3 regions of the Streptomyces sp. NPDC051822 genome follow, and region 2 is predicted to be linked to each of the others. Evidence: riboswitches for the same ligand, from Rfam matches in the RefSeq annotation. Region 2 holds a riboswitch; each other region holds the start of a gene.
The links. Region 2 has a riboswitch for cobalamin ahead of ACIA8N_RS00330 (cobalamin biosynthesis protein). Riboswitches for the same ligand answer to the same signal wherever they lie in the genome.
Positions count from the first base shown of each region.

Region 1 (2,256 bases), on a different contig from region 2:
GATCTCGGTGCAGAGGTTCGAGGAGTGGACGACCGTGCCGGGCTCGGCGGTCTGGTTGGCCGTCCGGTTCGAGGCGTCCTTGAAGGTCATCCAGCCGTTGCCGGTCTGGGCCAGGGTCCGCATCATCCGGCCGTAGAGGTCACGGGCCGGCATGGTCTTGCGGGCCAGGCCCTTCGCCTCGGCGGCGCGGTAGGCGGCGTCGAACTCCTCGCCCCACAGGTCGACGAGCTCGGGCACGTCGGCGGGGGAGAACAGCGACCAGTCGGCGTCCGCGTTGACCCGGCGCATGAACTCGTCCGGGATCCAGTGCGCCAGATTCAGGTTGTGCGTACGGCGCTGGTCCTCGCCCGTGTTGTCGCGGAGCTCCAGGAACTCCTCGATGTCCGCGTGCCAGGTCTCCAGGTAGACGGCGGCGGCGCCCTTGCGGCGGCCGCCCTGGTTCACGGCGGCGACGGAGGCGTCGAGGGTCTTCAGGAACGGCACGATGCCGTTGGAGTGCCCGTTGGTGCCGCGGATCAGCGAACCGCGGGCGCGGATGCGGGAGTACGAGAGGCCGATGCCGCCCGCGTGCTTCGAGAGGCGCGCCACCTGGTGGTAGCGGTCGTAGATGGAGTCCAGCTCGTCCTGCGGGGAGTCGAGCAGGTAGCAGGAGGACATCTGCGGGTGGCGGGTGCCGGAGTTGAAGAGCGTGGGGGAGGAGGGGAGGTAGTCCAGACGGCTCATGAGGCCGTACAGGGCCGCCACCTCGTCGAGCGCGCGGACGCTCTCGTCCTCGGCCAGGCCGCAGGCCACGCGCAGCATGAAGTGCTGCGGCGTCTCGATGACCTTGCGGGTGATCGGGTGGCGCAGCAGATAGCGCGAGTAGAGGGTGCGCAGACCGAAGTAGCCGAAGCGGTCGTCGCCCGCCGGGTCGATCGTCGCGTCGAGCCGGGCCGCGTGCAGGGCGACGAACTCGGCGGTGCGGTCGGCGATCAGGCCCTCGCGGTGACCTGTGGCGACGGAGGCGGAGAAGGAGACCGCGCCCTGGCCGGCCGCCTCGTCGGCGATAGTGACCGTCAGGAGCCGGGCGGCGAGCCGGGAGTACGCGGGGTCCTCGGCGATCAGGCCGGCGGCCGCCTCGGTGGCCAGCTCGCGCAGCTCCGCCTCGTCCGACGCGGCGCTGCGGCCGCGGAGCGCGGCGGCGGCGACCTTGCCGGGGTCGGTGTCGGGGAGATCGGCGGTGAGGTCGGTCAGGGTCCGCAGCAGTACGGTCCCGGGGCCGTCGCTCTCGACCGCGGAAACCTCGGCGGAAGCCGGATCGGCGGGCGCGATGGTCACGTGGGGGCTCTCCCTCGCTCGGCTCGGGGCCGCGGCGGGGGAAGGCGGGCAGGCGGGCATCCGTAACGCCGGACGCGACGCTTCCACCGGCCCACTCCGCGAGGCCCGGACGTCAGTGGCACCCGGAACGGACGGACCGGGTGCGCTGTCGGCAGGTCCTCGGACTCACGTCGTACGAAACTCGTCGTATCCGTACGAAGCACACCGTTGCGGGACAGTTCCGGATTCGCGCCGGATTCCCCTGCGTCGACAGCGAGGTCGAGCATACATGTGGGGGGCGCCGCTCTTGGCGCCCCCCACATGTTGTGTCGCCCGGCGACTCAGAACTCCAGCGCGTAAGTCCTGAGTGTGTGGTCGGGGATGGGCTCCCAGTCGCGGTGCGGGGTGCGGACGAAGCCGAGGCGCTCGTATATCCGGTGCGCCGAGACCATCTTCGCGTCCGTGGAGAGCACGAGGCGCGCGCACCCGGGGAGGGCCCGTGCGCGCTCCACGCACGCCCGTACGAGGGCTTCTCCGACGCCCCTGCCGCGGGCGTCGGGGGTGACCGCGAGCATCCGGAACTCGGCCTCGCCGGCGACCGCGATGTCCGCCCAGGGGGTGCCCCCGGTGGCGAAGGTCACCCCGCCGATGAGGTGCCCGTCGGCCTCCTCGGCGACGAGCACCTCGGCCTCGCGCGCCCGGCGTGCCGTGTCCCTGAGCACCTCCAGATAGAAGTCCTCCGCCCCGTACTTCAGCAGCCCGTCGTTCAGATAGGTCCCTGCGGTCAGCTCGCCGAGCGCCTCGTACTCCTCGGGCCGTACCGCCCTGATCGTGAAGTCCATGAGGGCAGTGTGCCTCCGACCGGCCGCCGGCTCCCAGAACGGCGAAGGCCGTCCTGCCCCCGGAGGGAGGCGGGACGGCCTTCGTCAGGTCGTGGGCGGGCGGTCAGTGGGTGTCGGC
Region 1 is NZ_JBITBZ010000002.1:517,957-520,212, forward strand. It holds gene ACIA8N_RS08175 (ribonucleoside-diphosphate reductase subunit alpha) at 1-1,317, opposite strand, end outside; cobalamin riboswitch at 1,450-1,600, opposite strand; gene ACIA8N_RS08180 (GNAT family N-acetyltransferase) at 1,638-2,138, opposite strand; gene mctP (monocarboxylate uptake permease MctP) at 2,242-2,256, opposite strand, start outside.
Region 1: linked by a shared signal. The riboswitch ahead of ACIA8N_RS08175 (ribonucleoside-diphosphate reductase subunit alpha) and the one ahead of ACIA8N_RS00330 (cobalamin biosynthesis protein) in region 2 are both predicted to bind cobalamin.

Region 2 (2,256 bases):
CCCGGCGGTCGCCGCTCCGCTCGTCGCCGGCCTGGCCGCGATGTTCGCCGCCCGCCTGACGTACCGCATGGACAAGAACGCCGACAAGAAGACGACCGAGAAGGGCTACCGGGCCGGTCAGATCGCCTCCGCCGGTCTCGTCTCCCTCGCCCACGGCACCAACGACGCCCAGAAGACCATGGGCATCATCACCCTCGCCCTGGTCGCCGGCGGCGTCCTCGCGCCCGGCTCCAACCCGCCGGTCTGGGTGATCGTCTCCGCCGGCCTCGCGATCGCGCTCGGCACCTACCTGGGCGGCTGGCGCATCATCCGCACCATGGGCAAGGGCCTGACCGACCTGCAGCCGCAGCAGGGCTTCGCCGCCCAGACCAGCGCGGCGGCGGTCATCCTCGCCTCCTCGAACCTCGGCTTCTCGCTGTCGACCACGCACTCCTGCTCCGGCGCCGTCATGGGTGCGGGCCTGGGCCGCAAGGGCGGTGTCGTCCGCTGGTCGACCGCCACCCGGATGTTCGTCGCCTGGGGCCTGACCCTTCCGGCCGCGGGCCTGGTCGGAGCCGGTGCCGAGTACGTCGCCCGCCAGGGCGACTGGGGCGTCTACACCGTCGCGGCCTTCCTGGTCGCCTCCTGCCTCGCCATCTGGGTCATCTCCCGCCGCCAGGTGGTCGACCACACCAACGTCAACGACGTCGAGGCCGAGCCCGCGGGTGTGGTGACCACCGCCATCGCGGCCGTCACCCCGCCGCCCGCGGCCGGATCCGTCGCCGCCGTCGCGGACGAGGACCTCAAGACCACCATCCCCGCGCCGGCTCCCACCGACCCGGCCGCTCCCCCCGCCCCCGCCGCAGCGGTGTAAGGAACGAACGACATGAAGATCGACTGGGCAGCCCTCGGCTCCGTCTTCGGAGTCAGCCTCGTGGCGACCGTCGCGCTGGTGGGCCTCTTCACCCTGGGCATCATCGGCCTCTCCAAGCAGGAGCAGGCCGCCGCCCAGGGAGGCTCCGCCGCCCTGGCTCGCACGGGCGCCTACGCCTGCTTCGCCCTGTGCCTCGCGGCCGTGGCGTACGGCATCTACCTGATCGTCGTCTGACGGTCGCGGTCCCTCGGCCGGGCGGTCCGCACCTTCGGGTGCGGGCCGCCCGGCCGTCGTGTTTGTGGCGCTTCGCACAGTGACGCGACGCAGGTCAAGGGTGAGTTGACGGCTGTTCTCGGCCCGTGGTGGACTGCCGAGGCCATTACGGCGGCAGTAGAGGAAGTCCGGTGCGAATCCGGCGCGGTCCCGCCACTGTGACCGGACCCGAAGGGTCCGGGAGTCAGGAACTCTCGCCGCCGGTCACGTCGATCCAGGGCGCGGACCCTGAGTGAGGACATGCGCCATGCCCGGCCGCAGCCGCAGCCTTTCCAGAGCCAGTCGCCCCTTCCCGGACGGATTCGCGTACGGAGCGGCCGCCGGTCTCGCCGTCGACCTGCTCGTCGGGGACCCCCGCCGCGGACACCCCGTCGCCGTGTTCGGCCGGGCCGCCGCCGCGGTCGAGCGGCGCCTCCACCACGACCACCGCGGCTGGGGCGCCCTGCACACCGCCGTCTGCGCCGGCTCCACCGTCGCCCTGGGCGCGCTCGCCGCACGGGCCGTACGGAACAGGCCGGCCGCCGCCGTGGCCCTCACCGCCGCCTCCGTGTGGGCCGTCGTCGGCGGTACGACCCTGGGGCGGGAGGCCCGCGCGATCGGCGGGGCGCTCGCCGCGGGCGACCTGGAGGTGGCCCGCGAGCGGCTGCCGCACCTGTGCGGACGTGACCCGCAGTCCCTCGACGGACCCGCGATGGCCCGCGCGGTCGTCGAATCGGTCGCCGAGAACACCTCCGACGCCGTGGTCGGCGCCCTCTTCTGGGGCGCGGTCGCGGGCGTGCCGGGACTGGTCGGCTTCCGGGCCGTCAACACCCTGGACGCGATGGTCGGCCACAGGTCGCCGCGCCACCGGCGCTTCGGCTGGGCCTCGGCCCGGCTCGACGACGTGGCCGGCTGGCCGGGGGCCCGGCTGACGGCCGTGCTCGCGACCGTCGCGGGCGGGAACCCGCGCGGAGCCGTACGGGCCTGGCGGGCGGACGCGGCGAAGCACCCGAGCCCCAACGCGGGCCCCGTCGAGGCCTCCTTCGCGGGCGCCCTCGGCGTACGGCTCGGAGGGACCCTCTCGTACGGCGGACGCGTCGAGCACCGGCCGGTGCTCAACGGGGAGGGGCGGCCCGTCGAGGTCGCCGACA
Region 2 is NZ_JBITBZ010000001.1:65,784-68,039, forward strand. It holds gene ACIA8N_RS00320 (inorganic phosphate transporter) at 1-853, shown strand, start outside; gene ACIA8N_RS00325 (hypothetical protein) at 866-1,087, shown strand; cobalamin riboswitch at 1,208-1,340, shown strand; gene ACIA8N_RS00330 (cobalamin biosynthesis protein) at 1,374-2,256, shown strand, end outside.

Region 3 (2,256 bases), on a different contig from region 2:
GATCGGCATCCAGCGAGAACTGGACGCACACCGGGGTGACTTGGAGAAGGCGGCCGCCGCCGGGGTCGGCTACACGCTCCGGCAGGCGGTGGAGAATCCGCTCATCAAGAGCGTGCTGCTCGCCGCGCGGGGCGGCGAGGACGACCTCCTCGCCTACCTGACCACCCGCCCGGAACCCGTCTTCGGTACGGCGATGGCGATGCTCGACGCGTACGCCGTCGAGGCCTGGCCCGACGTGGAGGAGGAGTCGCGCGGACTCGCGGTCGAGACGATCGTGCGGCTCACCGTCAGTCACATCGTGCAGCCGGTGGACTCGCCGGAGGAGTCGGCGCGGCGCATCGCCCGGATCACGGCGAGGATCGCGTACCCGGGCGGCGGGGGCTGAGCAGCGGGGCCGGCCCCTCTGGCTCTCTGGCTCCCTGAGGGTAGGGCGAGGCCCGATGTCGGACACGGGGGATCTCCGGCACCGGGCCTCTGTTGAATATTGTACGAGACTCTGCCCGTGCTCCGTGCACGCGGCCGTCCCGGCGGGCCGGGGCCCTTCCCGTAACGGGCGAAGAGCGGGCCGGTGGGGTAGAAGTCCCCTGAGACGCGGACGCGGCCCGACGGGCACGGTTCCCCCCTCGGCCGCGTCGCCGGTGACGACGAGGAGGCCGCCGTGGAAGGCAGAAGCAAAGGGTTCGTGCAGTCCTTCAACCGTGCCGGCGGGTACGGATTCGTCCTTCCCGTGGGCTCCGAGGAACAGGTCTACTTCAGCGCCGTGGACATCGAGGGGGAGGAGCGCTCGCTCTCCGAAGGGCAGCAGGTCTCCTTCGTCCTCGTCCTCGGCGACGGCCGCTTCGAGGCGAAGGAACTGCGCGTCTGACGCGCCACGCGGCACGGCCGCGCCACCGGCGGCGCCCCCGGGCGGGGGACACCGCCGGTGGTACTGTGCCGAAGCCAGTCGCACCTTTGTACGCACCCGAACGGGTGTGTGCACGGGTCAGGGAATCCGGTGCGAAACCGGAACTGACGCGCAGCGGTGAGGGCGACGGGCGGAGCATCGGCCACTGGGCGGCACGACGGGCCCGGGAAGGCGCTCCGTCCGGCTGACCCCGAGTCCGAAGACCTGCTGGCGGCCCCGGCGGCACGCTGCCGTACGGGGAGCACCGTTACGACAGGCTCCGCGTATGAGCCGTGGCCGCAGAGGAAGTTCCCGTGCCGCTCGCACACCCCGCCCGCTCCGCCGTGCTGTTCCTGGCCGGCGCCCTGCTCCTGACCGCGACCGGCTGCGGCGGCGGATCCGCCGCCCCGGGCGCGAAGAACCCGCCCGCGAAGCCCGCGAAGAACCAGGCCGGAGGCGTCGGGCAGGGGTACCCCGTGACCTTCGACGACAACTGCGGCCGCCGGGTCACCGTCGACCGGTCCCCGCGGCGGGCCGTCGCCCTCGACCAGGGAGCGGCCGAGATCCTGCTCTCCCTCGGCCTCGCCGACCGGATGGTGGGCACCGCCACCTGGACGGACCCGGTCCTGGCGGGCCTGGAGAAGGAGAACGCGAAGGTACCGCGCCTCGCCGACCGCTACCCCTCCTTCGAGAAGGTGCTCGACACCGAACCCGACTTCGCCGCCGCCTCCTTCGCGTACACCCTCGGCAAGGGAGGGGTCGCCGACCGCGAGCGGTTCGAGAAGCTCGGCGTCCCCACCTACCTCTCGCCCACCGACTGCGTCGGCAAGGACAACAGCGGCGACGGCGACGGCGTCCGCACCCGGCCGCTGACCATGGACACGGTGTACGGCGAGATCCGCGACCTGGCCCGGGTGTTCGACGTCCCCGAGCGCGGCGAGCGGCTCGTCGGACAGCTCAAGTCCCGCGTCACGAAGGCCACCTCGGGCGGCGACTTCACGGACGCCACGGTCCTCTACTGGTTCTCCGACGCGCAGTCGCCCTACATGGCGGGCTGTTGCGGCGCCCCCGGCATCGTCACCAACGCCCTCGGCGCGAAGAACGTCTTCGACGACACGCGCGCGGAGTGGCCCCAGGTCAACTGGGAGACCGTCGCCGACCGCGACCCCGACGTCCTCGTCATCGGCGACCTGACCCGCCGCTCGCAGTCCGCCGAGAGCGCCGCCAAGAAGATCGAGTTCCTGGAGTCCGACCCGGTCACCCGGAACATGACGGCGGTACGGAAGAAGCGGTACGTCCTGCTCAGCGGCCAGGCGATGAACCCCACGATCCGTACCGTCGAGGGCATCGAGAAGGTGGCGGCGGCCCTCCGC
Region 3 is NZ_JBITBZ010000019.1:47,991-50,246, reverse strand. It holds gene ACIA8N_RS35500 (TetR family transcriptional regulator) at 1-385, shown strand, start outside; gene ACIA8N_RS35495 (cold-shock protein) at 659-865, shown strand; cobalamin riboswitch at 985-1,110, shown strand; gene ACIA8N_RS35490 (ABC transporter substrate-binding protein) at 1,198-2,256, shown strand, end outside.
Region 3: linked by a shared signal. The riboswitch ahead of ACIA8N_RS35490 (ABC transporter substrate-binding protein) and the one ahead of ACIA8N_RS00330 (cobalamin biosynthesis protein) in region 2 are both predicted to bind cobalamin.